DNA from 2 places in the Methylobacterium flocculans genome. Region 1 is predicted to be linked to the other one. Evidence: predicted binding sites of a transcription regulator. Region 1 holds the regulator's gene; the other holds the start of a gene.
The links. Region 1 encodes HrcA, which represses chaperone genes, less so after heat shock. Its sites were predicted from a motif close to GTTAGCACTCNCNNNNNGNGAGTGCTAAC; they were not measured.
Positions count from the first base shown of each region.

Region 1 (5,063 bases):
CGGGAACAGCTCCGCCTTCACGATACCGCTGATGCCCGTGTAGAAGCTGATCACGATCAGGCCGACCATGATCAGCGCGAAGGACAGGACCGCGTTCTGGGTGCTGCCGATGGCGGTCATCAGGGGCACCACCATCAGGGTGCCGAGACCGCTATAGAGCAGCATGTTGGCCTTGCGGCCGATCCGGTCCGACAGCCAGCCGAAGAAGGGCTGGATGATCATGTAGACGAACAGCGCGGCGGTGGAGATCTGCGAGGCGGTGACCTTGTCGATATGCGCCGTGTTGAAGAGGTACTTCGGCATGTAGGTGGTGAAGGTGTAGAAGCTCAAGGAGCCGCCTGCCGTGTAGGCCAGCACCACGCAGAAGGCGCGCCAGTGCTTGAACAGGGCCGAGAAGGTCCCGGATTCCTTCGAGGCCATGTCTTCCTTCGTCGCGGTCTCCTGCAGCGACGAGCGCAGATACAGCGCGACCACCGCCGCGATGGCGCCGATCACGAACGGGATGCGCCAGCCCCAGGCGGTGAGCTGCTGGGCGGTGAGGAAGCTCTGCAGGACGATGAGCACCAGCGAGGCGAGGAGCTGGCCGCCGATCAGCGTCACGTACTGGAACGAGGCGAAGAAGCCACGCCGACCCTTCACGGCGATCTCGCTCATGTAGGTGGCGCTGGTGCCGTACTCGCCGCCCACCGAGAGCCCCTGGATCATGCGGGCCAGCAGCAGGAGGGCGGGCGCGAGATGCCCCGCCGTGGCGTAGGTCGGCAGGATCGCGATCATCAGCGAGCCGGCGCACATCATCAGCACCGAGATCAGCATCGAGGTCTTGCGGCCGAGCCGGTCGGCGATGCGGCCGAACAGCCACCCGCCGATGGGACGCATGAAGAACCCCACCGCGAAGACCGCGGCGGATTTCAGAAGCTGGCTGGTGTCATCGCCCTCGGGGAAGAAGACCGGCGCGAAGTAGAGCGCGAAGAAGGCGTAGCAGTAGAAGTCGAACCACTCCACGAGGTTGCCCGACGAGGAGGCGACGATGGCCTTGATCCGGCGTCGGTTGTCGGCGGCGTCGTCCGCCGTGTGCGCTTGAAGTCCGGCGCCACCTGTCATCCGTTTCGTCCCTGTTTCCCGGTGCACGCCGTTCCCTGGCCTGCTTTCGCGGGACGTTACCGCTTGAAGCGAATTTCACAAGGGTGATCAGGGCGTTGCGGATCGCACCCAAGATTTCGATGAAACGTGGCTGTGGAAGAGCCATGGCTGACCTTGATCCTTCGATCTGAATAGGGGGCGCCGGGGTTTTCCGAAGATCAGCCGTAGAAAAACGGGAACGGTCTTTCAGCGGTCTCCGTTGCGGGTGGCGACGACGCCCATGCGGCGTCCTGATCCCGATCGAGGCGGAAACGATCCCATGAACACATTCTTCCGAAGCACGGTGATGGCGGCGGCCCTGGTGCTGGGTGCCACCACGGCCTTCGCGCAGGGCGGACCGGGCGGCGCGGGCGCCGGCGGGGCAGGGGGCGCGGCCGGCGGTGGTGCGGGCGGTGGTGCGGGTATGAGTGGCGGCGGCGCGGGCGGCGGAGCCGGCGGTGGCGGTGCCGGCATGCGCGGCGGCGCGGGGGGCGGTGCGGAGACCGGCGGCGGCGCATCGCGCGGCGAGCCCGGCGGCGCGGGCGGACCCGGAGCACGTGGTGCCGAGGGCGGGGCCGGTCCCCGTGGTGCCGAGGGTGGCGCGGGACGTCAGGACGGACGCCCCGGTCAGGCGGCCGGCGAGCGGGGCGGCCGCGAAGAGGGCGGTGCCACGACGCGCAGCGGCGGCGCCGATCGCACCGCACCCGATCGCGACGGCAGGGCTGATCGCGACGGCAGGGCCGACCGCGATGGCCAGGGAGATCGTGGCGGCCGGGCGGACCGGGACGACCGGGGCGATCGCGGCGGACGGATGGATCGCGAGGGCCGGGGCGGGCGCGCGGACCGGGGCGATCGCGGGGCCGTGCGGGGCGCCTACGGACGCCTCGGCGCGCCGCAGCGCACCGAGTTCCGTCAGAGCGTGTTCCGCCGCGGGATTCCGCGCCTCGCCGCCGGGGCCTTCGCCCTCAGCGTCGGCACGGCCATCGCCCGCAGCTACACCCTCTACGATCTGCCGCCGGACATCGTGCGGATCGCGCCCGAATACGAGGATTACCGCTACGTGCTGGTGGACGACGACATCGTCATCGTCGACCCCGATACCTACGAGATCGTCGACGTGATCCGCGGCTGATCCGCAACGGTCGAAGAACGGGGGGCGGGGCGAAGGCTCCGCCCTCTGGCGTTCAGCGCTTGCGGTCGAGGAGGCCGGAGACCACCCGGGCGGTGTAGTCGACCATCGGCACGATGCGGGCGTAGTTCAGCCGGGTCGGCCCGATGACGCCGACCACGCCGACGATCTTCTGCGATCCGTCGCGGAAGGGCGCCGCGATCATCGAGGATCCGGAGAGCGAGAACAGCTTGTTCTCCGAACCGATGAAGATGCGCACGCCCTCGCCGCCCTCGGCGCGGGAGAGCAGTTCGATCACGTCCTTCTGCGTCTCGAGGTCGTCGAAGAGCAGGCGAATGCGCTCCAGGTCCTCGGCGGCCCGCAGGTCGTCGAGGAGGTTCGACTGCCCGCGCACGATGAGCTGGCGCGCGTCGGACGGGCCGACGCTGACCGCGAGACCCGCATCGACCAGCCGCTCGGTGATCGCGTCGAGTTCGCGCTTCATGGCCTGCCGCCCCGCCTCGATCTCGGCCCGCAGGGTGCCGAGGGTCCGACCCTGGAGCCGGGCGTTGAGGTAGTTGGAGGCCTCCTGCAGGGCGCTCGCCGGCAGTCCGGCGGGCAGGTCGAGGATGCGGTTCTCCACCGAGCCGTCATCCGAGACCAGCACGACCAGGGCGCGGGTGGGATCGAGGCGCACGAACTCGATGTGCTTCAGGTGGACGTTGGTCTTCGTGGTCAGCACCACCCCGGCCCCGCGCGAGATACCCGAGAGCAGCATCGAGGCTTCGGCCAGCGCGGAATCGAAGGTGTGGCGGGAGGCGGCCGCCCGCATCTGCGCTTCGATCCGCTCCTGCTCCTCGCGGCCGACATCGCCGAGTTCGAGCATCGCGTCCACGAAGAAGCGCAGGCCCTGCTCCGTGGGGAGCCGCCCGGCCGAGGCATGGGGCGCGAAGATGAGGCCGGAATGCTCCAGATCCGCCATCACGTTGCGGATCGAGGCCGGCGACAGGGTCATCGGCAGGATGCGGGCGAGGTTGCGCGAGCCCACGGGTTCGCCCGTCGTGAGATAGCTCTCGACGATCTGCCGGAAGATCTCGCGCGAGCGCTCGTTCAACGCGCTGAGCACCTGCATCTGCTGGGAAGGGGCGAAGGGACTTGCGGGCTCGGTCACGGGTCAATCCTGGGCGGTGAATGTGGCCGCCTCGCGCATCCTACACAAGGCCGCGAAGGGACGCGCCCCGGGGACGGCATACGGCGTGCACGTTCTGGTCCTTGGGGTCATCCTCCGGTGTCCCGCTCAAAAAACCGGCGTGGCGCGCTGAGACGATTCCGGCGACAGCGGCGTTACCCGTGTCCGCCTTGCGTGAAGCAGGCGGGCCGAGCGTTGCGAATCGCCCCGGCGTGCAGGCGGTTCGAGGCGCGCGGTCCCACGCCGTACACAGGAGTACAGAGCCCCATGAGAAACACCTCCCGATCCGGCCTGATCAAGACCCTCGCCATCGCCCTGGCGCTCGTCGGCGCGATGATGTTCGGCACGCCCAAGGGTGCGCAGGCCGCGCCCGCGATCGTGTCCGCCGAAGTTGCGGGCCCGAGCGCCGGCCTCACCGAGGTGCAGTACGGGGGCTACCGGCGCCATTACGGCGGCCGGCGCTTCCATCACCACCATCGCGGACGGCATTTCGGCCATCACCATCGCCGCCATTTCGGCCACGGCTTCGGTCACCGTCACGGGCACCATTACGGCCACCGCCGCTTCCGCTACTGATCCGATGGGACGGGCCGCCCCTGCCGGGCGGCCCACACCTCGGGGCCGCTCGTGGCGTGCCGCCACGCTTGCCGTGACGTTTGCCGCCACGCTTGCCGCGCGCGACCCGGCCCCGTAAAGCCCGCTCCCGACCACGAAACGTCAAGGAGAGCGGCATGCGGCCCTCGAAGCGCGCGAACGACGCCCTGCGCACCGTCACCCTGGAGCGTGCCGTCTCCCGTCACGCCGAGGGCTCCTGCCTCGTCAGCTTCGGGGACACCAAGGTCCTGTGCACGGCGACCCTGGAGGAGCGCGGACCCGGCTGGCTGCGCGGATCCGGCAAGGGCTGGGTCACCGCTGAGTATTCCATGCTGCCGCGCGCCACTCACGAGCGCACCCGGCGCGAGGTGAATTCGGGCAAGCCCTCCGGCCGCACCCAGGAGATCCAGCGCCTGATCGGCCGTTCCCTCCGGGCCGTGACGAACCTTCCCGCTCTCGGCGAGCGCCAGATCACCCTGGATTGCGACGTGATCCAGGCCGATGGCGGCACCCGCACCGCCGCGATCACCGGTGCCTGGGTCGCCCTGCACGAGTGCTGCACCTGGATGCGGGGCCGCTCGATCATCTCCGTCGACCCCTTGCGCGACCACGTGGCGGCGATCTCCTGCGGGATCTACAAGGGCAAGCCGGTGCTCGACCTCGACTATGCCGAGGATTCCGGCGCCGAGACGGATGCCAACTTCGTCATCACCGGGTCCGGCGGCCTCGTCGAGGTCCAGGGCACGGCCGAGGGCAAGCCGTTCTCCGAGGACGAACTCCTCGAACTGCTGCGTCTCGCCAAGGGCGGCATCCAGCGCCTGGTCGAACTCCAGAAGCAGGCCGTGGCAAAGGATATTCCGGCATGACCGAGCACCGCATCCTCACCGGCCGGGTCGTCATCGCGACCCACAATGCCGGCAAGCTCGTGGAGATGCGCGAACTGCTCGCGCCCTTCGGCGTCGAGGCGGTCTCGGCCGGGGAACTCGGCCTGCCGGAACCCGACGAGACCGGCACGATGTTCTCGGAGAACGCCGCGATCAAGGCGCTGGCCGC
Region 1 covers NZ_CP107532.1:3,762,004-3,767,066, forward strand. Annotated here, with positions in the region: gene OF380_RS17830 (MFS family transporter) at 1-1,101, opposite strand, end outside; gene OF380_RS17835 (DUF1236 domain-containing protein) at 1,400-2,251, shown strand; gene hrcA (heat-inducible transcriptional repressor HrcA) at 2,304-3,359, opposite strand; gene OF380_RS17845 (hypothetical protein) at 3,684-3,992, shown strand; gene rph (ribonuclease PH) at 4,148-4,876, shown strand; gene rdgB (RdgB/HAM1 family non-canonical purine NTP pyrophosphatase) at 4,873-5,063, shown strand, end outside.

Region 2 (5,063 bases), 2.7 Mb from region 1:
CGAGCCCGTTCACCGCGAGCCCCACCAGCGCGGCGACGATCACCGGGCGGGTGCGGCGGCGGATCTGGAAGACGGGGTTGAGGGCGAAGTTCATCATCGCGAGGCAGAAGAAGCCGGGGATCATCAGGCCCGCATAGGCCGCGAAGGGCCCACGGAATGCCTCCGGCACGACCAGGGCCTGGAGCGCCGGAAGGACGGCCCAGAAGCCGACCGCGCAGGGCAGGAGCAGAGCCACCACCACGCCGGCATTGCGCCCAACCTGGGCCTCCGCCGCCGCCCGGCCCTCCTCCTCCTCGGCCCGGACGGCGAGCTGGAACAGGAGGAGGTCGAGGGCGGTCCCCAGCGTGCCGATGCTGCGGGTGGTGACGTCGGCGGCCAGCGCGAAGTACCCGGCCTCGGCCAGCCCGCCCTGGGCCGCGATGCTGCCCCGGTTGAGGAACGGCATGAGCTGGTAGATCGCGTTGGCGGCGATCAGCGGCAGGCCGTAGGCCGCGAAGAGGCGCCAGGTCTCGCTCAGCCGCACCCGCAGGCGGGGCGTGACGGGATCGCCCAAGGGGCGGCGCAGCAGCCAGGCCGCCCCGGCCTGGCTGACCCCGGCGGCGGCCAGCACCCAGGCCGGCTGCGGCAGGAACCAGGCGGCCCCCGCCATCATGGCGAAGGACAGCACGTTCTTGACCGCCACCAGCCGGAAGTAGAGCCCGCCGTCGAAGCGGGCGCGGGCGAGCGCGGCGTGATAGTCGAAGATGCCGATGCCGAGGGCGGCCAGCGCCGCGCCGGCCGTGATGGCGAGACGGCCCCCGGCATCGAGCCCGGTGGCGAAGCCGGCGCCGAGGCAGAGCAGTGCGACGGCGAACAGCCCCAGCCCGACGATCCCGTAGGCCCGGTCGAGCCCCTGCCGGATCCAGGGCTCGTCGGCCCGGACCCGCGCCGAGTAGAACCGCGTCGCCGACAGGCGCAGCCACTCGAACAGCACCGTGTTGGCGACGATGGCCCCGGCGGTCGCCAGCGCGAACAGGCCGAAATCCGCCGGCCCCAGCAGCTTGGCCACGAGCAGGCCGAGGACGAAGTTCAGGCCGGCATTGAGGACGAAGGCGGCGATCACGGCCATGGCGCGGACGGCATCCTCGGAAGGCCGCCCCGTCGCGGCGCCTCGATCTGGTCAGGCCTGAGCGAAGATTCCGTCAACCGCTCACAGCCAGCCGCGAATCCGGAAGAAAACGATCGGAATGATGGCGCTCACCAGGATGAGCACGAGGCCGTAGGGATAGCCGTAGACCCATTCGAGTTCCGGCATGTGCTTGAAGTTCATGCCGTACATCGAGGCGATGAGGGTCGGCGGGATGCCCACCACCGAGGCCACGGTGAGGACCCGGAAGGTGTTGTTCTGCTCGATGCTGATGAGGCCGAGCGTCGCGTCGAGGAGGAACTGCACGTTCTCCGACAGGCGGATCTCGAACTCGTCGAGGGAGGCGATGTCGCGGCGCACCGCCTCGAAGCGGGGCACCTGCTCCTCGCCCAGGATCTGCTCGCACTCGTTGGCGACGAAGGGCACGATGCGCTCGAGGCCGAGCAGGCTGGAGCGGATCTTGCCGAGCGCCTTGCCCCGCCGGCCGATGCCGCGCAGGATCCGCCGCAGCGCGAGGTCGCGGCGGCGCGGCGTCTGGTTCCGGAGCTTGCTGTCCCCGGCGAGCCCGCCGCTGTGGACATCGAAATCGAAGATTTGGGTGGAGAGCGAATCGAGGTCGGCGCCCATGTCTTCGAGGGCGTCGGCCAGGCTGTCGACCAGCTCCTCCATCAGCAGCAGGAAGATCTCGATGCTGGTGGTGCCCACGCCATCCCCGGTGTCGATCCGCTTCCTGACCTCGCCGAAGGCGCGCAGTTCGTGGAAGCGCACGGTGACGAGGCGGTCCTTGGTGAGCAGGAAGCCCAGCGGCATCAACTGCGAATCCAGCTTGTCGAAGGTGATCATCGGCGTGGAGAGCGAGAAGCCGTTCTTCAGCCGCCGCAGCCGGCTCGAATTCTCGACTTCGCTCAAGGCCGTGCGGGACGGCACGCGGATACCGGTGGACGCCTCGACCCGCTCCGCTTCTTCGGCGGTCGGGTCGTCGAGGTCGATCCAGAGTGCGTGGGGCGGGCAGGCGGAGCCCGCGTCGCCGGTCTCGGGCTCGACCGACCCTTGCGGACCATGAAGCTTGATCATCCGCAAAGGACTTTCGGCAAAGCGGTGGAAGAGGGGAAGAACGTCGTCGTCGGATCGTCGTCGGACCCTGCGACAGTCTTGACTCGAACCGGCCACGCGCCTAACTCGGCGCCATCGTTAGCACTCACCCAGGGAGAGTGCTAACGGCCTGGGTTGAGCGCGCTGCCGCGCCGCATCAACGCCATCCACGAATTTGAAGCAAGAGGGCAGCTCATGAAGTTCCGTCCGCTGCACGACCGTGTCGTCGTTCGCCGCATCGAAGGCGAAGAGAAGACCAAGGGGGGCATCATCATCCCCGACACCGCCAAGGAGAAGCCGCAAGAGGGCGAGATCGTCGCCGTCGGCCCGGGCGCCCGTGACGAGGCCGGCCGCATCAACCCGCTCGACGTCAAGGCCGGCGACCGCGTCCTGTTCGGCAAATGGTCCGGCACCGAGGTCAAGATCGACGGTCAGGACCTCCTGATCATGAAGGAATCCGACATCATGGGCGTCGTCGCCTAAGTCGGTTTCTCTTCGGCAAACCCCCTTTCACGAGCCCTTCGAGGGCGCCGTCCGGCGCCTCGGGGCCCATCACTGACAAGGATCTGACATGGCAGCGAAAGAAGTCCGCTTCGCCTCCGACGCCCGCGAGAAGATGCTCCGTGGCGTCGACATTCTCGCCGACGCGGTGAAGGTCACGCTCGGCCCCAAGGGCCGCAACGTCGTCATCGAGAAGTCCTTCGGCGCGCCGCGCATCACCAAGGACGGCGTCACCGTCGCCAAGGAGATCGAGCTCGCCGACAAGTTCGAGAACATGGGCGCCCAGATGGTGCGCGAAGTGGCCTCGAAGACCAACGACATCGCGGGCGACGGCACCACCACCGCCACCGTCCTGGCCCAGGCCATCGTCCGTGAAGGCGCCAAGTACGTGGCCGCCGGCATGAACCCGATGGACCTCAAGCGCGGCATCGACCTCGCGACGAAGGCCGCCGTCGAGGACATCACGAGCCGCGCCAAGAAGGTCGCCTCGTCCGAGGAAGTCGCCCAGGTCGGCACCATCTCGGCCAATGGCGACAAGGAAATCGGCGAGATGATCGCCCACGCCATGCAGAAGGTCGGCAACGAGGGTGTCATCACCGTCGAGGAAGCCAAGACCGCCGAGACCGAGCTCGACGTCGTCGAGGGCATGCAGTTCGACCGCGGTTACCTCTCCCCGTACTTCATCACGAACGCGGAGAAGATGGTCGCCGAGCTCGAGGACCCCTACATCCTCATCCACGAGAAGAAGCTGTCCTCGCTCCAGGCGATGCTGCCGGTTCTCGAGGCCGTGGTGCAGACCGGCAAGCCGCTCGTCATCATCGCCGAGGACATCGAGGGTGAGGCGCTCGCCACGCTCGTCGTGAACAAGCTGCGCGGCGGCCTCAAGGTCGCGGCCGTCAAGGCTCCGGGCTTCGGCGATCGCCGCAAGGCCATGCTCGAGGACATCGCGATCCTGACCCAGGGTCAGATGATCGCCGAGGACCTCGGCATCAAGCTCGAGAACGTCACCCTGCCGATGCTCGGCCGCGCCAAGCGCATCCGCATCGAGAAGGAGACCACCACGATCATCGACGGTCTCGGCGAGAAGTCGGACATCGAGGCTCGCGTGGGCCAGATCAAGGCGCAGATCGAGGAGACCACCTCGGACTACGACCGTGAGAAGCTCCAGGAGCGTCTGGCCAAGCTCGCCGGCGGCGTCGCGGTCATCCGCGTCGGCGGCGCGACCGAGGTCGAGGTCAAGGAGAAGAAGGACCGCGTAGACGACGCGCTCAACGCCACCCGCGCTGCGGTGGAAGAGGGCATCGTCCCCGGCGGCGGCACCGCCCTGCTCCGCGCCCGTGAGGCCGTCCGCGCCCTCAAGAGCGACAACCCGGACGTCCAGGCCGGTATCAAGATCGTGCTGAAGGCCCTTGAGGCCCCGATCCGCCAGATCGCCGCCAACTCCGGCGTCGAGGGCTCGATCGTGGTCGGCAAGATCACCGACAACACCTCCTCGATCACCTTCGGCTTCAACGCCCAGACCGAAGAGTACGTCGACATGATCCAGGCCGGCATCGTCGACCCGGCCAAGGTCGTGCGCACCGCCCTGCAGGACGCCGCCTCCATCGCCGGCCTCCTCGTCACCACCGAAGCCATGATCGCCGATGCTCCGAAGAAGGACAGCGGCGCCCCGGCGATGCCGGGCGGCGGCGGCATGGGCGGCATGGACTTCTAAGACGTCCAGCCCTGCTAAGCCCAAGGAAACCCAGGTCCGGCCAAGCCGGGCCTGGGGTCAGACTTGGTCCCGGAAAAGAGGGGTCGCCGAAAGGCGGCCCCTTTTTCGTCGTCTCCGTCAGATCAGGCCGAGGTCGCTCGGCGCCACCCCGGCGAAGATCCGCCCGAGGCTCGCCGCATCGAGCCCGTAGAGCCGCTGGAACAGGCCGGCGAGCATCGCGCGGTAATCGGTGAGCACGGGATAATCCCGGTTCTGGAACAGGTGAGCCTCGTCGGCGCGGACCTGCGGGCCGGCGATGCGGCCACCCCGCACGCCGCCCCCGAGCACCCAGTAGACGCTGCCGTGGCCGTGATCGGTGCCCCGGCTGCCGTTCTCGCGAAATGTGCGCCCGAACTCGGAGACCACCACCACCACGGTGTCGTTCCAGGCGCCGCCGATCTCCTGCGTGAAGCCCGCGAGCCCGCGCCCGAGTTCGCTCACGCGGTCGGCGAGGTAGCCGGCGGCGGCCCCCTGGTTCACATGGGTGTCCCAGCCGCCGACATCGACGAAGCCGAGGTTGAACTGATCGCGCATCAGCCGACCGATCCGGCGGGCGGCCAGTTCGAAGCCCTTGGGCGAGACCGCGCCGCG
Region 2 covers NZ_CP107532.1:767,908-772,970, forward strand. Annotated here, with positions in the region: gene OF380_RS03445 (lipopolysaccharide biosynthesis protein) at 1-1,108, opposite strand, end outside; gene OF380_RS03450 (magnesium transporter CorA family protein) at 1,190-2,200, opposite strand; gene groES (co-chaperone GroES) at 2,414-2,701, shown strand; gene groL (chaperonin GroEL) at 2,790-4,433, shown strand; gene OF380_RS03465 (DUF1501 domain-containing protein) at 4,551-5,063, opposite strand, start outside.
Region 2: groES (co-chaperone GroES) is a predicted target of HrcA. The motif match lies at 2,317-2,345, and genes of this name have one in related genera.